DNA from 3 places in the Glaciimonas sp. OK215 genome. Region 2 is predicted to be linked to each of the others. Evidence: predicted binding sites of a transcription regulator. Region 2 holds the regulator's gene; each other region holds the start of a gene.
The links. The regulator HrcA, encoded in region 2, represses chaperone genes, less so after heat shock. The targets are predictions, from matches to a motif close to TTAGCACTCNNNNNNNNNGAGTGCTAA.
Positions count from the first base shown of each region.

Region 1: a site for HrcA is predicted at 1,315-1,341, ahead of rpoH (RNA polymerase sigma factor RpoH). Genes of this name have one in related genera too.
Region 3: a site for HrcA is predicted at 1,512-1,538, ahead of groES (co-chaperone GroES). Genes of this name have one in related genera too.

Region 1 is NZ_CM173544.1:5,366,495-5,371,687, reverse strand. Features, by position in the region: gene AC3CHX_RS24730 (SCO family protein) at 1-271, shown strand, start outside; gene rpoH (RNA polymerase sigma factor RpoH) at 345-1,244, opposite strand; gene AC3CHX_RS24720 (GTPase) at 1,506-1,901, opposite strand; gene AC3CHX_RS24715 (response regulator) at 1,898-2,614, opposite strand; gene AC3CHX_RS24710 (sensor histidine kinase) at 2,802-5,123, opposite strand; gene AC3CHX_RS24705 (DUF4390 domain-containing protein) at 5,125-5,193, opposite strand, start outside.
Region 2 is NZ_CM173544.1:168,251-173,443, reverse strand. Features, by position in the region: gene AC3CHX_RS00835 (NAD kinase) at 1-477, opposite strand, end outside; gene AC3CHX_RS00830 (HAD family hydrolase) at 542-1,270, shown strand; gene hrcA (heat-inducible transcriptional repressor HrcA) at 1,398-2,420, shown strand; gene fur (ferric iron uptake transcriptional regulator) at 2,462-2,881, opposite strand; gene ltrA (group II intron reverse transcriptase/maturase) at 2,994-4,697, opposite strand.
Region 3 is NZ_CM173544.1:382,706-387,898, reverse strand. Features, by position in the region: gene AC3CHX_RS01785 (ATP-binding protein) at 1-80, shown strand, start outside; gene AC3CHX_RS01780 (hypothetical protein) at 138-1,415, shown strand; gene groES (co-chaperone GroES) at 1,664-1,957, shown strand; gene groL (chaperonin GroEL) at 2,049-3,701, shown strand; gene AC3CHX_RS01765 (methionine ABC transporter ATP-binding protein) at 4,006-5,055, shown strand; gene AC3CHX_RS01760 (methionine ABC transporter permease) at 5,045-5,193, shown strand, end outside.

The DNA of each region.
Region 1 (5,193 bases), 1.2 Mb from region 2:
GCGCGATACGCAGGCCTTGTTGGCCAAGTATGTACCGGCTTTCGATCCGCGTTTCCTGGGATTGTATGGCGATCTGGCGGCGACTGAAAAAGTCGCCAAGGAATTCCGTGTGTTCTATCAAAAAGTCCCCGGCAAGACGCCCGGCAGCTACAGCATCGATCACACTGCCGGCAGCTACGTATTTGACCCGGAAGGGCATATACGCTTGTTTGTGCGGCATGGTCAGGGTCCTGAGCCGATTGTTCACGATCTGAAGTTGCTGCTGTCTTGATCCATCACTGAACGGGACGGGGGAGAATAAAAAAGCGCCGATTCGGCGCTTTTTTATTTGCTGCGATGACCTGTTAAGAATAAGCCACCAGCGAACCTTTCATTTTCTTCAGGGCAACTGCTTCGATCTGCCGAATACGTTCGGCCGATACGCCGAACTCATCCGCCAGTTCATGCAAGGTAGCACCAGAACCATCATCGTTCGCCAACCAGCGCGCTTCAACAATACGGCGTGAGCGATCATCCAGTTTTGCCAAAGCAGACTCAAGACCTTCCGATTGCATGCGGTCGTATTGCTGTGCTTCAAGCACTTTGGTTGGCTCCTGCATGTCAGATGACAGGTAGGCGATCGGTGCGAATTTATCGTCATCATCGTCGGTTGGCGCCTCCAGGGCGATATCACGACCGGTCAGACGGGTTTCCATCTCGATCACTTCTTCGCGTTTTACATTCAGTGTTTTGGCCAAGTCGTCAACTTGCGATGGCGTCATCGCATCCAATCCGATTTTGTGGCTACGCAGATTGAAGAACAGTTTGCGCTGCGCTTTGGTCGTGGCTACTTTGACCAGGCGCCAGTTCTTCAAAATGTATTCATGCATTTCTGCTTTGATCCAGTGCATCGCATACGACACCAGACGCACGCCTTGATCGGGATCGAAGCGCTTAATCGCTTTCATCAAACCGATATTGCCTTCCTGGATCAGATCGGCGTGCGGCAAGCCGTAGCCCAAATAGCCACGTGCAATCGAGACGACCAGGCGCAGATGCGACAGCACCAGTTTTTGAGCGGCAGCCAGATCGTTGTTTTCGCGCAGTTTTTGCGCCAGCGAAATTTCTTCGTCGTGCGTCAGCATCGGCAGTCGATTGACAGCCGAAATATACGCGTCAATGTTGCCCAGGGTGCCGGAAAAGCCCAGCGCCAAAGCACCTGTTTCGGCTGGAACTAACGCAGTTTGTACTGACGGATTTTTCATTGTTTCTCCTAGCTATCAGACGGAATTTACGACCAACGGGCCTTAAACCAGACTGATTTGATCGGGTATCTTAGCACTCCCTATTATAGAGTGCTAATCGAATTTATCAAATAACGGTAATAGTCAACTGCTATCGATGCAATTTCGGCGATTTAATGACGAACAGCAATTAGAGCGCTTCCAGGAGGGGAAGTTGCGTAGATCTGCGCCAAAATACTGTGAGAATGTGTAACTTGCGTTTTCTCATTGAGAGAAAATTATCTAAACGGTAATGTCATCGCTTAAGGTCAGCCACTCGTCGTAGGGAGACTGAGTGAGAAATTCGTGGATTTTATCGAGGTGTGTGGTATCCGCGATACTGATATACAGCCGGGATGGGTGACTGCGCAGCAGACGGTTCAATGTGACCCGCAAAGTCAGATTGCCGATGCAACAAAAGCAACCTGGAGCGATGCGCTTGATTTGCAGACTGGGATTTGCCGGGTCGGGGCTCGATTTGCCATCGGGCAGCCCTTCCAGAATCACCCCGGTAAAGGTGTTGGCAAACCGGGCTGACTTAGCGTCGGTCTCAATGGCTGACCAGATGGCTGCTTCGCGAGCGTGGGCGCTAACGCCTGTTACCAGGCTTACTAAAGTAGTTGAGTCGAGGAGAGTCATCCGCCTTTTTTCGACAGCTTGCCGGGATCAACACCCAGTTGCTTGAGCTTGCGATACAGGTGAGTGCGCTCCAGACCGGTTTTTTCCGCTACGCGGGTCATGCTGCCGCTTTCACGAATTAAATGGTACTCAAAGTAGGCCCGTTCAAACGCATCGCGGGCCTCGCGCAGCGGCAGGCCGAACGACGATGAAAACAGGTTGTCCGAGGCCAGCGCGGCGACTGGCAAAGGCGTCAAGTGCGGCGCTTCGGAGGTCACGGTGCTAGCGAAATTGCTGATACTTGCCAGCTCGGGAACTTCGCCCGATGTCGCAGCCTGTGCGAACAGTGTAGGTGCCCGGGCCGCTTTGGGTCCTTGTGACAAGCCTTGCTGAACCGCCTTTAATAGTTTCTGTAACGCAATCGGTTTTTCGAGAAAGTTGAGAGCGCCGATGCGGGTTGCTTCTACCGCAGTATCGATAGTGGCGTGACCCGACATCATGATGACGGGCATCGTCAGCAAGCCATCACGCTGCCATTCCTTGAGCAGCGTTACGCCGTCGGTGTCGGGCATCCAAATGTCGAGCAACACCAGATCCGGTACGCCGTTTTGACGAAATTCGCGTGCCTGTTGCGCGTTTTCTGCAGTCGCTACAACATGCCCCTCATCTCCCAAAATCTCCGATAGCAATTCTCGAATTCCCATTTCGTCGTCAACGACCAGGATATTAGCCATGCGGTAGTCTTCCCATTTTCTATTGCATCAAATCATAAAATTATGGACTGGCCATGCAGTTCATGTTTATGCGGCTGCAGCACTATTTCTGTGCTTTGCGTTTAATTTTCTAAGTCAGAGCTTACATGCTATATCAGCGACGTCCCGCTTGGCGTTCGTCCTGTGCATCTTGGCGTCTTAATTTTACTCAAATAATTTGTCGGTCATTATCTGCGTACCTACTCGGGGCTAACTTTAACAGCAAAATTAATATTTTTGCGCCCTTTGTATCGCTACGGTTGTGCAAGTCGATGCGGCCACCATGTTCGTCAATGATTTTTTTCACCATAGGCAGACCCAAACCGGTGCCGCGTGGTTTCGATGTGATATAAGGCTCAAAGGCGCGTGACAGAATTTTGGACGAGAAACCTGGGCCATTATCGGTGATGGATAAACGCACCGCGGTGCTTGGCTGGCCGTCCGAGCCCTGATAGCTGACGCGTTCAGTCACTACATCGATACGCGGTGCCGTCACCTCCGCAGCCGGATCGGTGACGGCATCCTGTGCATTCTGCAATAAATTGTGGATCACCTGACGCAATTGTGTGGCGTCGCCCATGATGTGCGGCAACTCAGGAGCCAGCGCCGCATGAATCATGTCGCGCTCATCACCGGCCACATACAGATGCAGAATTTCAGCTATCAGAACATTGAGATCCAGTGCGCTTAATACCGCAGGCGGGGTCTTGGCGTAATCGCGGAAATCATCCACCATCCGTTTCATGGCGGCGACCTGATTGACGATGGTGGAAGTGCTTTTCTTGAGGATCGCGGCATCCTGCGTCATCAGCTTATCTTCCAGCTTCATCTGAAGCCGTTCTGCAGACAGTTGGATCGGTGTCAGCGGATTCTTGATTTCATGTGCCAAACGACGTGCGACTTCCCCCCAGGCAATTGAGCGTTGCGCCGAGATGACGTCCGAAATGTCATCGAACACCACCACGTAGCCGTCACGATTTTCGACAGGCAGGCGCGAACCGCGCGCCAGTAGCGAAATATCATCGCTATCGATGTTATCGATTCTGCGGGGGATCTCAATCTGCTGTTGCCAGTGCTGGCGGCTTTCGCCTATTTTGCCTGCCGCAAACTGGGCATTTTGTTCTGAGAAGGCCTTGGTGATGATTTCTGCAAAATGGGCTAAGCCGTCAATGATGTTGAGCGGTTGACCGATATGCGGTGTCAGGTCGTATTGCAAAATGCGCTGCACCGACTGATTGCTGGTGACCAGGTGGAAGTTGTCATCCAGCACCATCACGCCTGCGGACATATTTGCCAATACCGACTCCAGATACGCCTTGGCATTTTCCAGCTCGTTGCGATTCTTCTCCACTGACGCACGCGCATCGGATAATTGACGCGTCATCATGTTGAACGATTGGGTCAGGGTGCCGAGTTCATCGGAGGTGGCAATGATCGGACGCGGCGATAGATTCCCCTCGGCTACTGCTTTAGTGCCTTCGGCCAACAACAACAGCGGCTTGGCAAGATCGCTGGCGATCAGGAATGCGCTGATGATGGCGCCGAAAATCGCCAGCAGCAGTGTCAGGGTCAGTGTCACCAGGTAAATTTTGCGCAGACCTGAGCGTGCCAGCGAGCGTTCCTGATATTCACTGGAAGCAGCACGGAGCGCTTCGGCATTGGTGGCGAGATAACTTGGGACCGGTTGCAGGATTTGCAGGAAGCGGGCTTCGTTCTGCAGTGACAACGCCTTGATTGGCGGTGGAATCTCTACGACCGTGTGGAGCCGTAAATTATTATTCGCGTCATTTGCCACTGTGGCAGACAAATCGGTCTGTTTGGTTGCGCCGGTGTCGTCACGATTATCGAGTTCGCTTTCGATTGCCGAAAAGCCACGGCTCTGTCGCGCTTGTCGCAGCATGGTCGCGGTTGGCAGATTCGGCGATAGTGTGCCGAGGCGACCACCGACTGATGCAATCACCTGGCCGTTGGCTGTGATGATCGATGCTTCGATATTTTGATCCCGCAGTCTGGTCAGCTGCGAAACTTGTCCAGAACTCGACTCTTCAGATAATTCCAATGCAATGCTTTTGGATTTGGTCATCAGGTCGGCCAATGATGAGTTCAACGCCGCGCGACCCAGATTCAGGCCGGATTCCAGTGCCGCCTCAACGCGCACGTCAAACCATGACTCAATCGAACGCGATACAAATTGCACCGATACCAAATAAATAATAACGCCAGGCAAAATCCCGATCAGTGCAAATAGCAGCACCAGTTTCGCCATCAGTCGGGAGCCGAACTTGCCGCGTTTATAACGACTGTAGAGTCTCCCCAGCAACAGGCACACCAGGCCTAACAGCGCTATCGCAACCAGTGCATTCAGGCCGAACAACCAGGAATAATACTTATCGAAAAAAATCGAGTTTTCTGACGCCGAGGCCAGGAGAAAGAGAAGAATGCTGACAACCGCGCCACCAACGATCAGCAAATAACGTATTACACGTGGCACTTTACTCCGCCTTGTAGTTGAAGGTCTTCCAGTCGGACGAAAGACGCCAGTCGCTATTGTTTAGCGCATT
Region 2 (5,193 bases):
ATCGTTGAACGCCAGCGCGCTAAAAATAACCTTGTCGTCGCGCTTGACTACGCCTTGCAGCAAGGTACGACGCTCGGATTCGCACTTGCCGTCCAGCATTTCACCCAGCACCGGCAGCATCCGTTCCAGCGAAATATCGGTCATAAACCCGAGCCTCCCCTGATTGATACCGATCAGCGGCACATCGTAAGGTGCCAGTTGGCGGGCGATACCCAGCATGGTGCCGTCCCCGCCGACGACGATCGCGGCATCGGCTTGCTGGCCGATTTGCACCGGCGTCATTGCCTCGAATCCGGTCAGCGCAATGTTTTGCGCGGTCTCGGCTTCAAACACGACGTTATGTCCGCGCACCAGCAGAAAGTCGGCGACCTCGGTCAACGACTCGGAAATACCGGCGGCAAAATACTTGCCAACAATCGCAATGGTTTTTGGCAAAGAAGGCAGATTCTGCTGATGAGATAATTTTATGGGCCACATGCTGGCGATTAGACCATAATTTAGGCCTGCATTAAAGATTCCTTGGGGATACGCACCATCCAACATGAATAATACAGATAGCCAACCGCAGCGCCGTGCGCCCATCAAAGCCGTCCTGTTCGATCTGGATGACACCCTGTGGCCGATCTCACCGGTCATTGCGCGCGCCGAGCAATTGCTGCATGACTGGCTCCGCCAGCATGCGCCGGCGGTGCCGCAGCAATTCACGATCGAGCGCCTGCGGCAAATACGGGCGGCTTTGACCGATACCGATCCCTTATTCAAAATCGACTTGTGGGCCTTACGCCACGCCGGGTTGACCGCAGCCTTCAATAGCGTCGGCGCTGATAGCAGCAAGGTCAATGCCGCCATGGCGGTCTTTTCTGAAGCGCGTCATGCGGTAACGCCATTCGACGATGTCGAGCCGGTATTGACCCGTCTGCGTCAACGCGTATTGCTGGGTTCGATGTCGAACGGCTTTGCGGATCTGGAGAAAATCGGCCTGGCACAGCACTTCAACATCTCCATAGCATCACATAGTTTCGGCTGTGCCAAACCTGATCCGGCGATTTTCCAGGCGGCCTGCAAGGCGCTCCAGGTGACTCCCGAAGAAGCGGTATATGCCGGCGACGATCCGTTCCTGGACGTAGTCGGCGCCCGCCAAGCCGGCCTGTGCAGTGTCTGGATCAATCGCTTTGACCGTTCGTTGCCAGCCGGCATCAGCGCGGACGCCGAATGCGCCAGCTTGCTTGAGCTTGAAGCATGGCTGCATTTACAAGCTATCAACACATAACGGCCATAAAACCCCCATCCGTAACGAAAAAAAAGGAAATGCCGGCAACTGAGCCAGCGCAAAACAGTGTATAAGTGGATGCATAAGGCGCTGGCAAGCTGGGGCCGCGCTCGCTAAAATACTCGCTATGCATCTGGATAATCGCGCTCAAACTCTACTCAAAGCCCTGGTCGAACGGTACATCGCCGACGGCCAGCCGGTCGGCTCACGCGCACTGTCAAAGATTTCGGGACTGGAATTATCACCGGCAACCATTCGCAACATCATGGCGGACCTGGAAGAAATGGGTTTTGTCACCAGTCCCCACACTTCCGCCGGACGGGTGCCGACGCCGCGCGGCTACCGGGTGTTTGTCGATACCTTGCTGACGGTCCAGCCGATAGACGAAAGCGCGCTCGAATCCAGAATGCAAGCGCGCCTGCAAACCAACTCCCCTCAAAAGATCATTGCCAACGCCGCGCAGGTTCTGTCGTCGTTGTCGCAATTTGCCGGTGTGGTGCTGACGCCTCGGCGCGAATCAATATTCCAGCAAATCGAGTTTTTGCGATTATCGGAAAAACGCATACTGCTGGTCATCGTCGGCCCTAGCGGCGATGTCCAGAATCGGCTATTGCTGACCGATGTCGATTACACCCCTTCACAGCTGATACAGGCGGCCAATTACATCAACCAGCACTACGGCGGACACAGCATTGACGACGTTCGCTTGCGTTTGCAGAGTGAAGTGCGCCAGCTACGCGATGACATGACGCGCCTGATGCAGGCGGCAGTCGAGGTTGGTAGCGACGCGATGACGGATAACGCTGACGACGTCGTGATTTCGGGCGAACGCAATCTGCTCAGCGTGACCGACCTGTCGTCAAGCATGGCCTCGTTGCGTAAGTTGTTCGATATGTTTGAGCAAAAAACCAACCTGATGCAGTTGCTGGATTTCTCCGGCAAAGCCACTGGCGTGCAAATTTTCATCGGTGGCGAGTCGCAACTGGTTCCGATGGAAGAAATGAGTGTGGTCACCGCACCGTACGAGGTCAATGGCAAGATCGTCGGCACGCTGGGCGTGATCGGACCGACCCGCATGGCTTACGAACGGGTGATCCCGATTGTCGACATTACCGCCAAGCTGCTTTCAAATGCATTAAGCCAGCACTAGTCTGGCTTAATATATTTTGTTCAACGCGTAAGAGAATGCTGTTATTTTTTAGCGCATGTCCGGCAATGGCCATACAGCGCCAACGCATGATCGGCAATCTCGAAGCCACGCTCTTTAGCGACCGCTTTCTGACGCTTTTCAATTTCTTCGTCGTAAAACTCTTCGACCCGACCGCAATCGAGACAAATCAGATGGTCATGGTGTGAGCCTTCGTTTAGCTCAAATACCGCCTTGCCGGTCTCGAAATGATTTCGCTGCAACAAACCGGCTTGCTCAAATTGGGTCAAAACACGGTACACCGTTGCCAAACCGACATCGAGATTTTCGGATAGCAAAATTTTATAAACGTCTTCAGCGCTCAGATGGCGGACGTCGCTATTTTGGAAAATTTCCAGGATTTTGAGTCGCGGCAAAGTAGCTTTAAGGCCACTGGCTTTTAGTTCGGATGGATTGTTAGGCATGTTTACGTCGCAAATGGATGGAGGGTAGGAAGGACCCGTTACCGGAATCCCTCCCCCCTAAGAACCGTGCGTGCGACTTTCATCGCACACGGCTCAAGCTTAACAAAAATTCCTATACAGGAACCGGTTTAACAACTTTCAAAGCAAGGCTATGCACCTGCGTATGGCAATTCGGATGCAGTAATACGCGATTCCCAAGAGCATCGGAGCCTCCTTCCACACGATATTCGATGTGGTGGTCATGCCAACCGGTGTCCATGTCCATCTCGTTCTCACACAACGCACACAAGCCTCGTTGGTCAACATACAGTTTAACCCACTCGTTTCGGTATCGCATGGTATTCACCATTCGCTCCTGACGGAGGGTCTCGCCATACATTTCCCACTCAGGGTCATAGGGGTTGTAACTTCCCTTGATTTTCTTGTGACGTACGATGGGTGTACTCGATAACGAATACAATTCCATGACATCCTTTTCACCATTTGTTTTGGTAAACGCCGCTCCGAACACCCAATTCCGATTGTCGACTGACCGCCAATACTTCCGGCGAATCCAGTCTCCATTCTTCATTGGATGACGACGTTTCCCCCAGCGCATAAGTCGCCAAAACAGCAACGACTCCATGCGCGAGAACGCTTCTTTAGCAACCACGGGACTGTGATACTGCGACCAGCCCCGTAGCATGGGGTTCAGCAATCGGATTAAATCCTCTTGCTTCACAGCCCGATTGTCGTTGATAACATTCCTGAGCTTTTCATAGAACGTTTGCACGTTTTTCTTACTGGGCTTAATCAGTAGAGTCCCGGAATACTTCCGGAAATTCCAACCCAGGAAATCAAAACCCTCGTCAATGTGTACAATCTTGGTCTTGGCCGCAGACAGTCGCAATCCTCGTGTTGCAAGGAATGATTCTATCCACGGCCTGACTTCGGTTTCCAGGATCTCTTTTGAAGCGCCTGTAATTACGAAATCATCCGCGTATCGTACGACACCGATTTTCAGTTTTTTGGCTTTGGTGACTCCCCATTTCGCACCGAGGTGCGTTATGAGTTCTGTCTCCAAACCATTCAACGTCCAATTTGCTAACGCTGGGGAGATAATTCCCCCCTGCGGCGTTCCTGCTGTAGTGGCGAGCAATTGCTTCCGGTCAACAACCCCGGATTTCAACCACTTCCGAAGTATCGACTTGTCCATACGGATATTGTCGAGCATCCAGTCGTGATTGATATTGTCGAAGAAACCCTCAATGTCTGCGTCCAGTACCCATTGCGCCGAGACCTTCCGGCACGTCTGGAGAAATATCTGCGACATCGCATCGGCCGTTGAGCGATTTTTCCGAAACCCGTAAGAGTTCGGATCGCTCAACGTTTCCAATACCGGATCCAATGCAAGTAAATGCAATGCTTGCATGGCCCGGTCACGCATGGTCGGTATGCCCAGAGGACGTAGCTTTCCATTCGATTTTGGAATATAGATCCTCCGTAATGGCAAGGGTCGATACCGCTGCTTCTTCAACTGCGCAATCGCTGCGTATTTTTGCAACGGTGTATCCCATAGTTCACGATCTACACCTGCGGTGCGTTTGCCTTGATTCTCAGTCACTCGTTTTACAGCCAGCGCTTTCGCGCTGAACGAGCGGGTCAGCCATCGTTGCAGAGCTTTCACTCTACGCCAATCGCCAGCCTGCGTTGCCTTCGTTAGGCGCATCTGCATGACTCTCACATTCTTTTGAACGCGCTTCCAATCAATGGAAGTCCATTCCGTTGGAACGTGCGAGGACGCAGAACTCACCTGATTGCGATAAGTTACTTTCATGCTGTACCTCGGATAGTGATGCCCGCCGAGGACGCAGCTTTCCCCGAAGGGAAAACTACATCCCTTCGGGGCGTTGATAGATAACTACTTGAGTCGATTCAGTCGCTTGACGACTATTGCACCATGTGGAAGTCTGCACCTTTTCAGGTTGGGACAAATCTTGAATCCCTATTCGGGCCATTACAGCTCGACGTTCGCTTTTTCCACAATCCCCTACCCGCTCCTCCAATAGCTCCCCTTGCGAGTTGCCTGCCGCCTCCGATATTTTGGATGCGGCGAAGAATCGGGTTTACCACGTTCCCTGAGATATCGACGCGACAAATAACATCGCGACTAGCTGTTTAGGGTCTGTCTATCCCCCGGTGATTAAATGACGACGTACTCCCACAGATCACGGAAGTATCCAATCACACACCTTTTGGTTAAGGCCAATAGCAGCTTGGGCCTTTCGATAATTACGAGGGTTCACACGACAGTTCACATTACATTACCCATG
Region 3 (5,193 bases), 210 kb from region 2:
TCAGCCAGCGTGATCAAGCCCATGAATTTGGTTTTAGCCATACCACTCCACGCCTTTTCCACGCGCTGGAGAATTTATAAGCGTTTCCCCCGGTTCGGTAGCACCTTGCAATCCTCCCACTTCCAGAAGGATAGTCCATGCCAAATTCATCATCGAGCCAAGCTCGCGCCGACGTCAAGACACTATTCGCACAGTCGGAAGAGAAGCTCAACATCCTGCGCAATATGAATCCCATGTTGATCGACATATCCTTGCGCGAATCTTGTTTTGGTGCGGCAATAGGGCATACGCTGGCGAACAAGCACTCACTGCTGCCCTTGGTTGATGAATTTGGCTTCAAGGACAAAATCATTGCAACACTCAACTACCAACTGCCAGAGCACCTACAGGTGGAAGACGATTTTTGCAAAGATTTGCTCGCCCGAAAATATGATATGACCGGCTGTTTTGCCCTGACCCAAGTGGGAGCCGTCAAAAATCGTACTTTCAATCCCGATCCCAGTGCAGAGAAACTGCTTCAGTATTGCATTCCCAACACGGTGCATGAAATATCGTTGCGGCCTAAAGAAAATCCAGAGCAAGTACTTGAAAACCTGTCTGCAAGTATTCATTGGCTGCGTGAAAAACGCCAAGGCGATCCTGAAAAGCCGCGCCGTATTTATTTGAACATACTGGATTTGATCGATACCTTTTTCATAGACCAGGACTGGGCTTGTCAGGTGCTCGAACACCTGGCATCGCTAGATGTTGACGGCGTCTCGTTTGAAGATGGACGCGGAACCTATTTCCCCTTTCAAATCGCAGCCGTAGTTGGTGCAATGAAAGCGCTCCTGAAACCAAAGCAGAAAGTGCTATTTCACGCACATGCCGGCAATGGTATGGAGAACGCATCTGCCATTGAAGCATTGCTCAATGGTGCTGATGGTTATTGGGGCGCAATGGAAAAGGAATCGTCGACCATCGGCCACGCGTCTCTCGGTGAATTGATCGCGAATCTGGTGCGGGCGGGGAATATGCATATGGCGACAGAATACAAGTTAGATAGATTGTTGCCTATATGTCAAGAAATGCACAAGATCAACACCGGGCAAGAGACTCCGCCCACCTGGCCCGTCACCGGTTCCAATGCGTATCGCCTGGTGCTCAGCTTCTTTGAACAACAGTCTGATATTCCAATGGATTTGCCGCCTGATACCATTGGCGGGAAATACCAGTATCGCATTGCACCGGTGGGCAGTAACGTTCCCGTATTGCAGGGGCGATTTTTGGAGGTACACGGCATTAAGGTAGCCGCTGAAGTCGCTGAGCACATGATTTTGCTGATGCGACGAGATTTGCGAGAGGGGAAACGTTTCCATTACGATGATCCGGACCAGATGCAGGATTTGTATCGTCGCGCTTTGACTTACGCGTAGTGGTCGCAATGAATGGCAGTAATCTTGCGGCACTATCTGCAATTCCGGCACCCAACGAACATCCACTCTTGAAAAATCAACTAACCGCCCCTATACTTAGCACTCGTTAGGTGAGAGTGCTAACAATCTCCCTGACCTAGTCACTTTTTCTGTGCGGCACATCGTAAGAGCCAAACTAATCGGTGCAGTCCCGTTTGCTGCGATGTTGCTGCAAAAACCATAACTTGTTGAATTTTAAGGAGTTACACATGAGTCTTCGCCCTTTGCACGATCGCGTCATTGTTAAGCGTCTCGACCTGGAAACTAAAACCGCATCCGGTATCGTGCTGCCTGAAGCAGCTGCTGAAAAGCCTGATCAAGGTGAAATTCTGGCAGTCGGTAACGGCAAGATTCTGGACGACGGCAAAGTTCGCCCGTTGGCAGTTAAAGTTGGCGACCGCGTTTTGTTCGGCAAATATGCTGGTCAAGCAGTCAAGGTCGACGGTCAAGAACTGTTGGTTTTGCGCGAAGAAGATCTGTTTGCTGTAGTCGAAGGCAAGTAATTCACTGATCAGACAGGCCGAAGCAAGTCGCTATAACGCTGCTTCACCCTGCTCTATCAATCATATTCAACCGTATTCAGGAGAATGAAACATGGCAGCAAAGCAAGTAATTTTCGGTGATGACGCACGTGCAAAGATCGTAAACGGCGTCAACATTCTGGCTAACGCAGTTAAAGTGACTCTGGGCCCTAAAGGCCGTAACGTGGTTCTGGAGCGCAGCTTCGGTGCCCCAACCGTAACTAAAGACGGTGTTTCAGTTGCAAAAGAAATCGAACTGAAAGACAAGCTGGAAAACATGGGCGCGCAACTGGTTAAAGAAGTTGCTTCCAAAACTTCCGACAACGCCGGTGACGGTACAACTACCGCAACCGTGCTGGCACAAGCGATCGTTCGCGAAGGCTTCAAGTACGTTGCAGCCGGTTTCAACCCAACCGATCTGAAGCGCGGTATCGACAAAGCTGTGGTCGCCATCGTTGGTGAAATCAAGACCCTGTCGAAGCCGACAACTACCAGCAAGGAAATCGCACAAGTTGGTTCGATCTCCGCTAACTCCGACACCGATATCGGTGAAATCATTGCCAAGGCAATGGACAAAGTCGGCAAAGAAGGCGTCATCACAGTTGAAGATGGCAAGTCACTGGAAAACGAACTGGACATCGTCGAAGGTATGCAATTCGACCGTGGCTATCTGTCGCCTTACTTCATCAACAACCAGGAAAAACAAGTTGTTGCTCTGGAACAGCCTTACGTTCTGCTGTTCGACAAAAAAATCTCCAACATCCGTGACCTGCTTCCAATCCTGGAACAAGTCGCCAAGTCGGGCCGTCCACTGCTGATCATCGCAGAAGACGTCGAAGGCGAAGCACTGGCAACACTGGTCGTCAACAACATCCGCGGCATCCTGAAAACTGCTGCTGTCAAGGCACCAGGCTTCGGCGATCGTCGCAAAGCCATGCTGGAAGACATCGCTATCCTGACCGGTGGTCAAGTGATCGCGGAAGAAGTCGGCCTGACATTGGAAAAAGTGACACTGGCAGAACTCGGCCAAGCTAAACGTATCGATATCAGCAAAGAAAACACCATCATCATCGATGGCGCCGGTGAAGCAATCGCTATCGAAGGACGCGTCAAGCAAATCCGCGCCCAGATCGAAGAAGCATCTTCGGACTACGACCGTGAAAAGCTGCAAGAACGTGTTGCCAAGCTGGCAGGCGGCGTTGCACTGATCAAAGTCGGCGCAGCTACCGAAGTCGAAATGAAAGAAAAGAAAGCACGCGTTGAAGATGCATTGCACGCTACCCGCGCTGCAGTTGAAGAAGGCGTAGTTCCTGGCGGCGGCGTGGCTTACCTGCGCGCACGTGCTAACGTCAAGAACCTGAAAGGCGACAACGCCGATCAAGAAGCCGGCATCAAGATCGTGCTGCGCGCGATTGAAGAGCCACTGCGTCAAATCGTATTCAACGCTGGCGACGAGCCATCGGTTGTGATCAACGCAGTCCTGGCAGGAACGGGTAACTACGGTTACAACGCTGCCAACGGCACTTACGGCGACCTGGTTGACCTGGGCATTCTGGATCCGGCAAAAGTAACCCGTTCGGCACTGCAAAACGCCGCTTCGGTTGCTGGCCTGATCCTGACAACCGATGCAATGATCGCTGAACTGCCGGAAGACAAGTCAGCTGGCGGCATGCCAGGCGGCATGGGTGGTATGGGCGGCATGGGCGGTATGGACGGTATGATGTAATGGATTGATCGCAGGGAACCTGCTTACGGTTCTCAGCGATCACCCAGAGTAGTCGGGGCATCTTCTTTATTTTTTTGAAGACGCTTTAGTTACTCAAGAAGAAGCCCGCAGCGTTGCGGGCTTTTTCGTTTACGGAAGTCGACAGAACACAAGAAAATCTCCTTATGCCAAAAGGTAATAACGCCATACCTAAAATATACTTTCTCCATCTATAAAATCCTTATAAAATAAGCACTTACATAAAAATTATATCGGCGGCAGATTGTTGAAATCGAGACAATCAGCTGCCTTTTTTTATTCTGAAATGATAAAAATTCAAGCAGTTACCCAACAATTCCCGGGTGCCAATGGCCCCGTGGATGCGGTACGCAATGTTGATCTGACGATTAACAAGGGCGAGATCTTCGGCATAATCGGTCGCAGCGGCGCTGGCAAAAGCACTTTGGTGCGCACGCTCAATCTCCTCAATCGCCCTACTTCGGGCAAGATCATCGTTGATGGCAAGGATATGACGGCGCTCAATGCCGATCAGTTGCGCGCCGCGCGACGCGAAATCGGCATGATTTTTCAGCACTTTAACTTGCTGTCGTCACGTACCGTTTACGACAACATCGCGCTGCCGCTGGAACTGGCTGGCATGCCGCAAGCCGAGATCAGCAAAAGGGTCACGCCATTGCTGGAACTGGTCGGCCTGACTGCGTTGAAAGATCGCTATCCGGCCCACATCAGCGGTGGTCAGAAGCAGCGCGTCGGCATTGCCCGCGCCCTTGCCAACGCGCCGAAAGTATTGCTGTCCGACGAGGCCACGTCGGCACTCGACCCGGAAACTACCCGCTCGATTCTGGAACTGTTGCGCAAGATCAATCAAGAGCTCGGCCTGACTATCGTCCTGATCACGCATCAAATGGAAGTGATCAAGATGATCTGCGACCGCATGGCCGTCATGGAAGCAGGCGACGTGATCGAACATGGTGCAGTGATCGATATCTTCCGCTCTCCTAAACATGCGGTGACGCGCGCGATGATTGGCGACGTGATTGCCCAAGAACTGCCATCCGGCGTGCTGCAACGCTTGCGCGCGCGGCTGCAGCGTAGCGATGCCGGCGAAGGCACCGACCATTTGTTCCGCCTCGCGTTTACCGGCGACAGCGTCGATCAGCCGCTGTTGTCGGAAGTCGTGCGTAAATTCAATCTGGACTTCAGCATTCTGCATGGTCAGATCGACGAAATTCAAGGTCAGGCGTTTGGTTCGCTGGCCATTTTAGCCAATGGCGGCAGCGCTGATATCGCCGCCGCCATGAGGTATTTAAGTGCGCAAGGCGTTACCGTGGAGGAATTGAATCATGTCATCTGAAATGCTTGACCTGTTCCTGTCGTCGTTCGGCGAAACCCTGATGATGGTCGGCATCTCCGGCATCCTCGGTGCGCTGCTCGGTATCCCGCTGGGGATTGCACTCCACCTGAGCGGCCGTGATGGCGTGCTGCCGAGCCT